3 regions of the Streptomyces sp. NPDC031479 genome follow, and region 2 is predicted to be linked to each of the others. Evidence: riboswitches for the same ligand, from Rfam matches in the RefSeq annotation. Region 2 holds a riboswitch; each other region holds the start of a gene.
The links. Region 2 has a riboswitch for ZMP and ZTP ahead of ACZ5D2_RS15640 (phosphoribosylaminoimidazolecarboxamide formyltransferase). Riboswitches for the same ligand answer to the same signal wherever they lie in the genome.
Positions count from the first base shown of each region.

Region 1: another riboswitch for ZMP and ZTP. It lies ahead of ACZ5D2_RS36255 (bifunctional 5,10-methylenetetrahydrofolate dehydrogenase/5,10-methenyltetrahydrofolate cyclohydrolase); the one in region 2 lies ahead of ACZ5D2_RS15640 (phosphoribosylaminoimidazolecarboxamide formyltransferase).
Region 3: another riboswitch for ZMP and ZTP. It lies ahead of ACZ5D2_RS22210 (serine hydroxymethyltransferase); the one in region 2 lies ahead of ACZ5D2_RS15640 (phosphoribosylaminoimidazolecarboxamide formyltransferase).

Region 1 is NZ_JBVIKC010000056.1:30,194-34,476, reverse strand. Features, by position in the region: gene ACZ5D2_RS36260 (MAB_1171c family putative transporter) at 1-774, shown strand, start outside; gene ACZ5D2_RS36255 (bifunctional 5,10-methylenetetrahydrofolate dehydrogenase/5,10-methenyltetrahydrofolate cyclohydrolase) at 917-1,786, opposite strand; ZMP/ZTP riboswitch at 1,814-1,911, opposite strand; gene ACZ5D2_RS36250 (methyltransferase domain-containing protein) at 1,969-2,730, shown strand; gene ACZ5D2_RS36245 (RNA polymerase sigma factor) at 2,968-4,283, shown strand, end outside.
Region 2 is NZ_JBVIKC010000012.1:22,584-26,866, reverse strand. Features, by position in the region: gene ACZ5D2_RS15650 (potassium channel family protein) at 1-203, shown strand, start outside; gene ACZ5D2_RS15645 (hypothetical protein) at 118-618, opposite strand; gene ACZ5D2_RS15640 (phosphoribosylaminoimidazolecarboxamide formyltransferase) at 978-2,135, opposite strand; ZMP/ZTP riboswitch at 2,166-2,254, opposite strand; gene ACZ5D2_RS15635 (DUF6207 family protein) at 2,520-2,705, opposite strand; gene ACZ5D2_RS15630 (phosphatidylinositol-specific phospholipase C) at 2,755-3,669, opposite strand; gene ACZ5D2_RS15625 (hypothetical protein) at 4,014-4,283, shown strand, end outside.
Region 3 is NZ_JBVIKC010000020.1:2,502-6,784, reverse strand. Features, by position in the region: gene trpS (tryptophan--tRNA ligase) at 1-233, opposite strand, end outside; gene ACZ5D2_RS22210 (serine hydroxymethyltransferase) at 470-1,738, opposite strand; ZMP/ZTP riboswitch at 1,774-1,864, opposite strand; gene rocD (ornithine--oxo-acid transaminase) at 1,973-3,178, shown strand; gene ACZ5D2_RS22200 (hypothetical protein) at 3,265-4,044, opposite strand; gene ACZ5D2_RS22195 (glutathionylspermidine synthase family protein) at 4,175-4,283, opposite strand, start outside.

The DNA.
Region 1 (4,283 bases), on a different contig from region 2:
ATCCGCGAGATGATCGTCTGCTTCCTCGTGGCGCACACCGTGGGCACCTCGGCGCTGACCTGGCTGTGCGGGAAGTGGCTGTGGCGGGCGGACCGCTCGCTGCGACCGTTGCGCAGCGGGCTGGCCCTGATCGTGCTCGGCGGGGCGCTGGACCTGTCCTACCTCGCCGCCAAGTGGGCCTCGGTGGCCGCCCGCTGGGCCGGCCGCGACTGGGTGCACCTGTCCACGGACGTGGCACCGCCACTGGCCGCCGCGGCCGGTGTGATGGTCGGGGCGGGGTTCATCGTGCCCCTGGCCGGCGGCTCGGAGGCCTGGCGGGACTTCAGCCAGTACCGCAGGCTGCGTCCGCTGTGGAAGGCGCTGCGCGGGTTCGCGTCCCGCAACGTGACGACGGTCCCGCTGACCTGGTGGTCACCGGTGGGGATCCGGCTGGTCCACCGCGAGTCGGTGATCGACGACGGGCTGCTGGCCCTGGCCGGCTGGTTCGACCCCGAGGTGCGCACGGCGGCGTACGGGGCCGCGCGCCGGCAGGGCCTGGACGAGCCGGCCGCCTCGGTGGTGGCGGACGCCGCCATGCTCGCCGCCGCCTGCCGGCTCCGGGCGGCCGCCGACCGGAACGGCTCCGGCGGCTCCGGCGGCCGGGCGGCCGGGACGGGGCGGAAGGACGCCGTCCCGCACCGGCTGGGCTCCCAGCCCCTGACGGCGCTCGCCCGGGAGTTCCGCGCGTCCCCGATCGTCGCGGCGGCCCGCCGGGGAGCGCCGGCGGCGGGCTGAGCCGTCCGCAGGCCCCGGACCGGCCCGGCGGGACCCGCCGGGCGCGGTGACCCCTCGGCCGTCCTGTCCGGAGCACGGCGAACGCCCCGGACCGAAGGGTCCGGGGCGTTCGTACTCCGTACGCCGTCGCGTGCGGTGGGGGTCAGAGGGCCGCGAGGTCCAGGCCGGCCTGCGCCGCCGCGGCCTGCACCGTCTGCTCCAGCAGGACGGCGATGGTCATCGGGCCGACGCCGCCGGGCACCGGGGTGATCAGGGAGGCGCGGGCGGCGGCCGACTCGAAGTGGACGTCGCCGACGTTGCCCTCGTTGTAGCCGGCGTCGAGCACGACCGCGCCCGGCTTGATGTCCTCGCCGCGGATGAACTCGGCCTTGCCCACGGCGGCGACGAGCACGTCGGCCTGGCGCACGATCGAGGGCAGGTCCACGGTGCGGGAGTGACAGTAGGTGACCGTGGCGTTGCGCTCCAGCAGCAGCATGCCGGCCGGCTTGCCCAGGATGGCGCTGCGGCCGACGACGACGGCGTGCTTGCCGGTGAGGTCGACGTCGTAGGCCTCCAGGAGGCGCATGATGCCGCCGGGGGTGCAGGAGACGAAGCCCGGCAGCCCGAAGCCCATGGCGGCGAAGGAGTGCATGGTGACCCCGTCGACGTCCTTGCCCGGGGCGATGGCCTCGAAGGCGGCGCGCTCGTCGATGTGGTGCGGAACGGGGTGCTGGAGCAGGATGCCGCTGATCTCCGGGTCCTCGGAGAGCTCGGTGAGGGCGGCCACCAGCTCCTCCGTGGTGGTCGAGGCGGGCAGCTCCACGTGGCGGGAGGTGATCCCGGCCTTGGCGCAACGGTTCTGCTTCATGCGTACGTAGGTGACGGACGCGGGGTCCTCGCCGACGAGGACGGTGGCGAGGCAGGGCGCGGTACCGGTGCGCTCGGTGATCTTCGCCGCGAGGGCGGCGGTCTGCTCGGAGATGCGGCGGGCGAGGGCGGTGCCGTCCATCAGCTGGGCGGTGGCGGTCGTCATGGGGTCTCCTGAACGTCGCTGCGGATCGCGGATCGCCCAGGCGCGCGGCAGTCGACGTACGGAGGTGGGCACGCCGGGCCGCTCCCCGGTGGTGATCCACCCGAACGCCAGTCACGGCCCGTCGCACAGTCTAGTCGACATATCCGGTGGTCGGCCTGGGCCCGGCCTGGGACGATCGGGGCATGACGCGCACTTTCGACCATCTCGTCGCCGAAGCCGAGACCGTCTCCGTGGACGGCTGGGACTTCTCCTGGCTGGACGGCCGGGCCACCGAGCAGCGGCCCTCCTGGGGGTACCAGCGGCTGCTGGCCGATCGGCTGGCACGGGTCCGGTCCGCCCTCGACATCCAGACCGGCGGGGGCGAGGTGCTGGCGGGCGCGGGCCCCCTTCCCGCGCTGACGGCGGCCACGGAGTCCTGGCCGCCGAACATCGACAGGGCGACCCGGCTGCTGCACCCGCTCGGCGCGGTGGTGGTGGCCGACGCCGACGAGCCGCCGCTGCCCTTCGGCGACGAGGCCTTCGAGCTGGTCGCGAGCAGGCACCCGGTGACCATCTGGTGGGAGGAGATCGCGCGGGTGCTGACACCGGGCGGGACGTACCTCTCGCAGCAGGTCGGACCGGCCAGCGTGTTCGAGCTCGTCGAGTACTTCCTGGGCCCGCAGCCGGAGGAGGTGCGCCGCGCCCGCCACCCCGACGACGCGGTCGCCGACGCCACGAAGGCGGGCCTGGAAGTGGTCGATCTGCGCTCCGAGCGGCTGCGGACGGAGTTCCACGACATCGGAGCCGTGATCTACTTTCTCCGGAAGGTGATCTGGATGGTGCCCGGCTTCACGGTCGGGCAGTACCGGGACCGGCTGCGCGAGCTCCACGAACGGATCGAGCGCGAGGGCCCGTTCGTCGCGCACACCGCCCGTTTCCTGATCGAAGCTCGCAAAACGGACTGAGGTCGGACCGGCGGAAGGCGTGGATCCGGCGCGGACGGATCCACGCGGAATCGGTTGCGCGGCCACAGCGTGGCGCAGGTCACTCAATTCAGCGCGTAACGAATCGACTCGGGCATGCGATGAACCGACAGGTGTCCTCGCGCGGCCCCGGAATACAGACCCCCCTCGGGTCTGTTTCCCGAGTTCGCGCGATGATGTCCCGCCCACCCCTTATCTGTTCGCAACGAGAGGCTCCTTGTGTCGCTCAGCCCGTCCCGTACGTTCCCTCCGGAGATCGCCGAATCGGAGGCCCTCGTCGCGCTCGTCGAGCGCGGCCGCGAGCAGGGTCACATCAACGGTGACGATGTGCGCCAGGCCTTCGAGGCCGGCCGCATCCCGGTGGACCAGTGGAAGCGGGTCCTGCGCAGCCTGAACCAGGTCCTGGACGAGGAGGGTGTCGCCCTCCACGTCAGCGCCGCCCCCGCCACCAAGGCCGCCGCCAAGAAGCCCCGCAAGGCGGCCGCCGCCCCCGCCCGCACCGTGACGAAGAAGGCCGCCCCGCCGCGCCCCATCGGCGCGCGCAAGACCTCGGCCACGGCCCCCGCCACCGCGGCGGCGATATCCGCTCCGTCGGCCGCCGCCACCGGGGACGAGGCGACGGCCGAGGCCGCCGCCGAGCCGAAGAAGCGCACGGTCAAGAAGACCGCGGCCAAGAAGGCCACGGCCACCAAGAAGACCGCCGCCACCAAGAAGGCCGGCGCCAAGGACGCGGACGACGCCGAGAACCCGGGCGCCGAGGGCGAGGACTGGGCCGTCGAGGACCTCGCCGACGAGGCCGAGGAGGAGACGCCCAAGGCGGCCGGAACCCAGGGCTTCGTGCTGTCCGACGACGACGAGGACGACGCCCCGGCGCAGACCGTCATGGTCGCCGGCGCCACCGCCGACCCCGTCAAGGACTACCTGAAGCTGATCGGCAAGGTGCCGCTGCTCAACGCCGAGCAGGAGGTCGAGCTCGCCAAGCGCATCGAGGCGGGTCTCTTCTCCGAGTACAAGCTCGAAGAGGAGGAGGACCACAAGCCCGCGTTCAAGCGCGAGCTGGAGATCCTCGTCGAGGACGGCCGCCGGGCCAAGAACCACCTGCTGGAGGCCAACCTCCGCCTCGTGGTCTCGCTGGCCAAGCGCTACACGGGCCGCGGCATGCTCTTCCTGGACCTGATCCAGGAGGGCAACGTCGGTCTGATCCGCGCCGTGGAGAAGTTCGACTACACCAAGGGCTTCAAGTTCTCCACGTACGCGACCTGGTGGATCCGGCAGGCGATCACGCGTGCCATGGCCGACCAGTCGCGCACGATCCGCATCCCCGTCCACATGGTCGAGATCATCAACAAGCTGGCGCGCGTGCAGCGCCAGATGCTCCAGGACCTCGGCCGGGAGCCCACTCCGGAGGAGCTGGGCAAGGAACTCGACATGACCCCCGAGAAGGTCATCGAGGTCCAGAAGTACGGCCGCGAGCCGATCTCCCTGCACACCCCGCTGGGTGAGGAGGGCGACAGCGAGTTCGGTGACCTCATCGA
Region 2 (4,283 bases):
TCTCCGTCACGGTGTTCACCACCGTCGGGTTCGGCGACATCACGGCCAAGTCCGGGGTGGCTCAGCTGCTGGTCACCGGGCAGATGCTTTTGGACCTGGCCGTCTTCGGCCTGGTCATCAAGACCATCGTGGATGCGGCTCACCGCGGACGGGAACGCATGAACACCACGCCGGGCGGGCCTCCCGGGGGCCGGGCGCGGTGAGCCGGATCGACGAAGACGCCCGGCCAGGGGCCCAACCTGCCTGACCGCAGCGGACACCGCCCCCGCCATCGTCCGGCTGGCACGGGTGGCGGACGACGGGACAGGCGCCGAGGACCGGGCCGATGATCACGTCGAAGACGAGGCCGGCGATGACCGCGTAGCCGATGAGACTCAGGACGCGCCGGCGGGCGGCCGCGGTCTCGGTGGGCTGCACGGCGAGGGTCGAGCCGAGGTAGCGGGCCACGAGCAGTACGAACACGGCGATACCGGGGACGACGCCGAGCGGGTCCTGTTCGGGCAGCTTGTTGGTAACTTTCAGGGCGAGTTGCCGGCCCTGTGCCTTGGCGGCTTCCTCGACGTAGGTCGTGACCATGATCGTGGCCATCACGAGGGCGATCAGCAGGCCCGTGATCACTGCGCGCCAGGACGGCGGCAGGGCCCCTGACCGGTGTCATGCTCTGCGGGCCCGGTAGGTCCTGCCGGCCGATCGAGGCGGCCCGCTGTCGGAGCGCGCGTTGGTCCGATCAGCCGGATGGCCGAGCCATTGGCACCAACCCGGCCCGCAACTCGTCGCGCTACCCGGGATGGCGTACGTCCACGTGCCGCCTCTGGCTGTGGACCCGACCACCCTCTCCGCAGGCACCAGGGGCAGGAATACCGAGCGAGCGCTCCGAGCGCCCGGTGCCAGCCGCCAGGTCAGCGCGGGGTGGTCTTCTGTGGCCGCCTTCGGAGGTTTCCCGGTCAGGGCCGGTGGTCGTGGCGTCTTCGCGACCGTCAGTGGTGGAACAGTCTCAGGCCGGTGCGTGCCAGCGTGATCCGGTGCTCACGGCAGGCTTCTTCGACCTCACCGGATCTGATGGATCCTCCCGGCTCCGCAATGTACTGAACGCCGTGACGGTGGGCGTGGTCGACGTTGTCGCGGAACGGCAGGGCACCGTCGGATACGAAAGTCACCTGGTCGAGACGTTGCATCCATTGAGCTCGTTCGTCGGCGGTGAGCTCTCGGGCCGGTGTGGAGAGTGCCTCCGTCAGACGCCTGGTCTCGTCCGGCGTGAGGTCGCCCTCGATGAAGCGGATCTGCCAGTTGATCCGGTCCTGGCGCCGAATGCCGGGCCGGAAGCGCAGTGCGCGGACGCCGGGGTGACGCCGCAGCCACCAGGTGTCGGTTTTCGCGCCGGCCAGACGGGTGCAGTCGACTCGGGACTGCTGGCCGGCGCCGATTCCCAGCGTCATGCCGTTCCGCAGGTAGCACACCGAATTGGACTGGGTGTAGCGCAGGACCGCCAGCCCCAGCACGAGGTCCGCCACGGCTGTGTCGGGGAGCGGATCACCCACGACCGGGTCGAGCAGTGTGGACGACAACTCCACCTCGTCCTGCTGCTGAGTCAGGCGCAGGCCGAAGACCTCACGCGCCTCCTGGTGCGGAGGCGTGAAAGCGTCGTCCGTCTCCATGACCAGGAAACGGCCGTTCTTCTTCTTGCTGAGCCGCTCGACGGTGCCGGGCGCGTAGCCGGGGGCGACGATGCCGTCGCAGACCATGCCGGTCAGCAGTTCGGCGAGTTCGTCGTCGACCGGATGGGAGACGGCGGCGAAGTCGCCGTAGGAGGATTTCGGGTCGGCGTCGCGGGCCCGCAAGTAGGCACTGGCGAGCGGGCCGACCTCCCCGTTGGCGACGCCGTAGAGCTCTGTGGTGACCTCGTCGATGGCCCCGGAGACAGCAGCACCCGCGGGTGAGACGTGTTTGAAGGAAGCGGCTGCCGGTTTGCCGAGCGCCCGGCCGGCCTCGCGGACGAGTTGCCATCCGTTCAGCGCGTCCAGCATGTTGATGAAGGACGGTTCTCCGTGCAGCAGTCGAACCGGCCACTTGCCGGGCGTCATTGGTGCGGCGTGCGCAGTCTTCTGTTGCGGATTGATCCCGTAGCGCAGTTTCACGTCATGGCCTCCTCAGCGGAACATCGCTGACGGAGACGCCCAGGCGGTCGACGCTCTCATCGGAACAGATACGGCCGCTCCCCGGTGGTCGTCCACCTGCGCCAGTCGCGGCCGAGCCCGACTCTACCGCCTCCGGCTGTCCAGCGAAATGCGCGCCCACGCACTTCAGGCGAAGCGGAAGGCGGCCTGATGAGCAGCGAATCCGACATCCGCAACTCCGTGACCCGCGGGGCGGGTCAGGAACCTGGCCCGCTTCTGACCGCGCACGCGCGCGGGCGTGGGCACCCCAGTGCCGCACCAGCACATTGGCGGCTGAGTCGCGGCGAATCACGCGGGTCCCGGGGTGTACACCCCGGGACCCCGCCAATCCCTGGAGGGGCGCGCCTACAGGTCCTCCCCGCTGCGGCGCAGGTCGGCGTACAGCCGCGCGGTCACTCCGGGCTCTGCCGGCACACGGCGGATGCTCGGCGTGGCCGGCGTGGCCCACCGCCGCCCGAGCTCGGCCGCCGTACGCCGGGAACGCCGCACCGAACTCCACGACGCCTTCGTCGCCCTCGCCGGCAGGCGCATCAGCTACCGCCGCCTCACGAGGGCTCGCCCGCGATCATGTTACGAGCTTCTAGACGAAGTTCTTGTCGATCAAAAGGTTCATGATGTCGGGGCGGTAGTTGGGGAAGTCCATGGCCACGACGCCGAAGCGGGCTCGCTGAGCCTTCCTGGGCTCCAGGTATGCGTAGACACTCGGGAAGATCTTCTGGGCCCCGATGGAAGGTTCGGGGATGGGCCCCTTGGCGGTGCTGGTGAAGTTGATGAACATCTGAGAAGTGGTCTGGTCAAACCACGCTGCGTCGAAGCAGGCGATGATCGCCTTCTTCTTCTCATCGTCCGGGACGTTGTAATCGTCCTGAATTTTGCAGTGCTTGTCCCACTTGAGGGTGGTCCAGTCGTGGCTGAAGTCGGTGAGGAGCACGACCTTGCCGCGACCTTGGCCCAGGGTGGGCCAGTCGGGGTTGGTCCAGAAAAGCGGACGGAAATGCATCGACGGATCATCCATGTACCAGTTGAAGCGGCGCCTGAATTCCTCTGCACCGAGCTCCTGGCCTCCCGATTTCTCATTCCTGAGGCGCATGATGATTACTTCCTTCGGGTTGTTCCGCAGGAAGTAGTCGCAGTCGTTGAGGACATCTTGGAACCGCTTGTTCATGTATACGTTGGCGTGATAGAGGCCCATCTCGTTCGAGGAGCCCTGCAATCCGTTCAGGCGGATGTCGAGAAAGCGGATGCCGTTGTTGAGCTGCGTCAGCAGGTCCCAGTCCTGGCATTTGGCGATGCTGATGCCGCTGTTGGCGCAGGAGTTGTGGGTTCCGGGGATCGTCAGCTTCGTGACGGGAAGGCTGTTGGAGAGTTGCCCCATCCAGGAACGGGCGGACCAGCTTGCGGCAGTTGCCGTACTCGGGAGGCCGAGCACGGTGGCAGCAGCCAGGCCACCGGCTCCGGCGGCCCACTTCAGGACGTCACGACGATTAGGGCTCATACATGTTCTCCGATTCAGGGTGGAAAATGGGGAAGAAGGCACTCTCATCGCCGATGGAGGCGCACGGGTTCTGCGGCTCACGGCTCCCGGAGCTGATGAATCAGCGAGGCCGGCAATGCGTTGCGGTCCCGGCCGATCAGTACGGCGGCCACGATTGGAATTCTCGACCGAATCACGCTGCGCAAAGCAGTGGATGGCCTCAGATGCCTACCGTAAACCGGGCCGCTAACGTTTTACTGCCGTCCGGCTAACGGTCTTGTTTGACCTGGTTTCGCCCATGACATGCCAACGGCAATGCGGGGTGGCAAACGCGGCGGCGGTTCACCACCGCCGCTGTCCCGCTGGTGCCGGCCGACGTCGTCGGCGAGCACCAGCCCGACCCCGCACCGAGCGCCGAACGTCAAAGTCTGATCGAGCGGTGGGCGCAGCGGCACGGCATCGACGCCGCCCGCCGGCTCGCCGAGGCCGAGGACCTGGCCGACGCGGTCGCCGCCGAGATCACCCCGGACAACACCCTCGACACCTACGCCAAGAGCCGGCTGGTGTGGACCCGGTTCTGCGCGGCCGCGGCGTGGTGCTCGCCCACGATGCGTACGGGCTCCGTGCGGTCGCGG
Region 3 (4,283 bases), on a different contig from region 2:
TCCGGGTCCAGACCGGCCGCGAGGAGCTGCGCCGCGGAGAGGCGGGTGTTCGCCCGCAGGTCCTTGGGATCCTGCGGCATGGTGATCGCGTGCAGGTCGACCACCATGTAGAAGGCGTCGTGCGTCTCCTGCAGGGCGACGTACTGGCGGATGGCTCCGAGGTAGTTCCCGAGGTGGAACGAGCCGGAGGTGGGCTGGATGCCGGAGAGCGCGCGAGGACGATCAGAAGCCATGGCTTCATTCTCTCAGGTGCGGGGGCGCGCTCCGGCCCCGCGCTGGCCGGAACCCTGCCGCCGCCGCGGCGCGGCGCGGCCGGTCCCGCACCCGCTCCCCCGGTCCCGCCCGGCCCCTGCCCACGTACCGGGCGGTAGCGGGGCGGCCGGATCCCGCCCCGGCCGAGCGACCGATTCCCGGGGGTGGCCGGATGCCGCCGCCGGGACGGGTACGGGTCCCGGCGGCGGCACGGCGGCTACAGCGGGAGTCCGGGCGCCGGGAAGGCGGCCATCAGGTCGCCGACCTCGGAGCGGATCGCGGCGAGGGCCGGCTCGTCGCCCTTGGCGGCCGCGTCCACCGACCGCGAGATCCAGTCGGCGACGACGGGCATGTGCTCCGCGGTCAGGCCGCGGGACGTCAGCGACGGGGTGCCGATCCGGATGCCCGACGGGTCGAACGGCTTGCGCGGGTCGAACGGCACGGTGTTGTAGTTCACGACGATCCCCGCCCGGTCCAGGGCCTTCGCCGCGACCTTGCCCGCCACCCCGCGCGAGGTGAGGTCCATCAGGATCAGGTGGTTGTCGGTGCCGCCCGAGACGAGGTCGAAGCCCCGCTCCAGCAGCGCGGCGGCCAGCGCCTTCGCGTTGGCCACGACCGCGTGGGCGTACGCCGTGAACGCCGGCTGCGCCGCCTCGTGCAGGGCGACCGCGATGCCCGCGGTCGTCTGGTTGTGGGGACCGCCCTGGAGGCCCGGGAAGACCGCCTTGTCGATGGCCTTCGCGTGCTCCTCCGTGCACATCAGCATCGCGCCGCGCGGCCCGCGCAGGGTCTTGTGGGTGGTCGTCGAGACCACGTCCACGTGCCCGACCGGCGACGGGTGGGCGCCGCCCGCGATCAGGCCCGCGATGTGGGCCACGTCCGCGACGAGGACCGAGCCCGCCTCCTCGGCGATCGAGGCGAAGGCCGCGAAGTCGATGGTCCGCGGCAGGGCCGTACCGCCACAGAAGATGATCTTCGGGCGTTCGGCGAGGGCCAGCGCACGCACCGCGTCGTAGTCGATCCGGCCGTCCTCCGGGCGGACGCCGTACTGGACTCCGCGGAACCAGGAGCCCGTCGCGGAGACCCCCCAGCCGTGGGTGAGGTGCCCGCCCATCGGCAGGGCCATGCCCATCACCGTGTCGCCGGGCTTGGCGAAGGCCAGGTAGACGGCGAGGTTCGCCGGGGACCCGGAGTACGGCTGGACGTTCGCGTGGTCCACCCCGAACAGGCCCTTGGCCCGCTCGACGGCGAGGGCCTCGACCCGGTCGATGTTCTGCTGGCCCTCGTAGTAGCGGCGGCCCGGGTAGCCCTCGCTGTACTTGTTCTGGAGCACCGTGCCGGAGGCCTCCAGCACGGCGGCGGAGACGTAGTTCTCACTGGGGATCAGGCGCAGGGTCTGCGCCTGGAGGCTCTCCTCGGCGGAGATGAAGGACGCCAGCTCGGGGTCGGTGGCGAGCAGGGCGGGGTGACGGTGGTTCGCGCTCATGGCGGCTCCTCCGGGGTCGATGTCGTCTCTCGTCCCCGCGAGGCCCAGGCGAGCGGCCCTGTGTGCGGTCGTGCGCGCACGACTCCCCCGGAGTTGGTTCTCCGTACGCCAGTCGCCGTGCGTACCGGACACCTTAGCGGGCGCGCCGGAAAGAAGGTTTCTCCGTCCGCGATCCGAGCGACGATAGAAAGGACGCCACCCACGTCACCGGCCAGACGGACGATCGGAGACCCCGTGTCGAGAACTGCTGATGCCATCCGCTCCGCCGACGAACACAGCGCGCACAACTACCACCCCCTGCCCGTCGTCGTCGCCTCGGCGGAGGGCGCGTGGATGACGGACGTGGAGGGCCGCCGGTACCTCGACATGCTCGCCGGGTACTCGGCGCTCAACTTCGGCCACGGCAACCGCCGTCTGATCGACGCCGCCCGCGACCAGCTGGAGCGGGTCACCCTCACCTCCCGCGCCTTCTTCCACGACCGCTTCGCGGACTTCTGCACGCAGCTCGCCGAGTTGTGCGGCAAGGAGATGGTGCTGCCCATGAACACGGGCGCGGAGGCCGTGGAGACGGCGGTGAAGACGGCCCGCAAGTGGGGGTACGAGGTCAAGGGCGTGCCCGACGGGCAGGCCAAGATCGTGGTGGCCGCCGACAACTTCCACGGCCGCACCACCACCATCGTGTCCTTCTCCACGGACCACGAGGCGCGCGACCACTTCGGGCCCTACACGCCCGGCTTCGAGATCGTCCCGTACGGGGACCTCACCGCGCTCTCCCACGCCGTCACCGCGAACACCGTGGCGGTGCTGCTGGAGCCGATCCAGGGCGAGGCCGGGGTGCTGGTGCCGCCCGCCGGATACCTGGCCGGCGTGAGGGAGCTGACGCGCGAGCGGAACGTGCTCTTCATGGCCGACGAGATCCAGTCGGGCCTGGGGCGGACCGGGAAGACCTTCGCCTGCGAGCACGAGGGCGTCGTCCCCGACGTGTACGTCCTCGGCAAGGCGCTGGGCGGCGGTGTGGTCCCCGTCTCCGCCGTGGTCGCCGACCGGGACGTGCTCGGGGTGTTCCGGCCGGGCGAGCACGGATCCACCTTCGGCGGCAACCCGCTGGCCTGCGCCGTCGCCCTGGAGGTGATCGCGATGCTGCGCTCCGGCGAGTACCAGCAGCGGGCCGCCGAACTCGGCGACCACCTGCACCGGGAACTGAACCTGCTCGTCGGCGGGGGCGCGGTGACCGCCGTCCGCGGCCGCGGACTGTGGGCGGGGGTCGACATCGACCCCTCCCTCGGCACGGGCCGGGAGATCTCCGAGAAGCTGATGGAGCTCGGGGTGCTGGTGAAGGACACCCACGGGTCGACGATCCGCATCGCACCGCCGCTGGTGATCAGCAAGGAGGACCTGGACTGGGGCCTGGACCGGCTGCGCTCGGTCCTGGCCGGCTGACGGGATCCGCCGAAGGCGCGGCCGGGTCGGCTCGGCTCCCGCCCGCGCCTTCGGCGGCACGCGCGGGCCTTCACCGGCGGACGCGGTCAGCGGCCCATCCCGACCAGGTGGCTGACGTCGCTGCACGTGAGGTCGAACTCGGACCGGTTGGACTTCGTGTCGTCCCCGTCGATCACGATCTGGGCCCAGCCGGCCGAGTGGTCCAGGGGGCTGGCGCTCCCGAGCCGGGTGTCCGTCAAGGTGGGCTCCGTCTTCATGGTCCCCGCTGCCGTGAACTGGAGGGTGAGGGCGCCCGAGGTCGAGCCGTCGCTCTTCACCCACCGGTACTTGACGGTCCCGGGCCCCGCAGCCGTGATGGACCCGCTGAAGGAGACCCTCGCCGTCTCGCTGATGACCTGACAGACGATCTTCTTCGTGCCCACCGGGTTCTCGGCCGCCGCCGCCGTCACGTCGGCAGTGGCCTTGGTCTTGGCCGCGTCCGACTTGGGGACCTTCGTACAGGCGACCTGGCCCCGGCCCTGGCCGTGGCCCTGGCCGTGGCCCTGGCGCTTCTTGGGGGCGGCCGTGTAGTCGGCGTACGGAAGGTCCTTCTTCGTGAAATCGCCGTCGGCCGACACGTCGCTCGACGTCACGCCGTATTTGGACGCGATGCGCACGGATCCCTGTGTGAAGCCCTTGCCCACGAGGTCGTAGGTGGCGGCGCCGTCGGCATCGGGTGTGCCCGCGACGAGGGAGCACTGCGCGGCGGGGGCCCGGGCGCTCACCCCCGGGGCGGTCCCTTGGTTCGCTTGGGCGACCGGCAGCGCCAGCGCCAGCGAAGAGGCGAACAAAGGAATGAGGAGAGCCGTGCGGCGGTGCGGATTCATCGCCCGTCCTTCCGGCGCCGGAGAATCGGGAGCCCACCGCCGTGCCCCACCCCGGGCCCCCGTCTGATCCAAGTGTCCGCCCGGGCATGCCGGGCGGCAATCGGAGTGCCGGTGACGGCCGGGCCGGGCCCTACAGGATGACGTGGGGCAGGAAGCGGGCGTACTCGTCCGTGACCGGCCCCGCCGATTCCCTGATCCCCAGGCCCGCCGCCTCCTCCTCGACCACCCAGGCGCCGAGG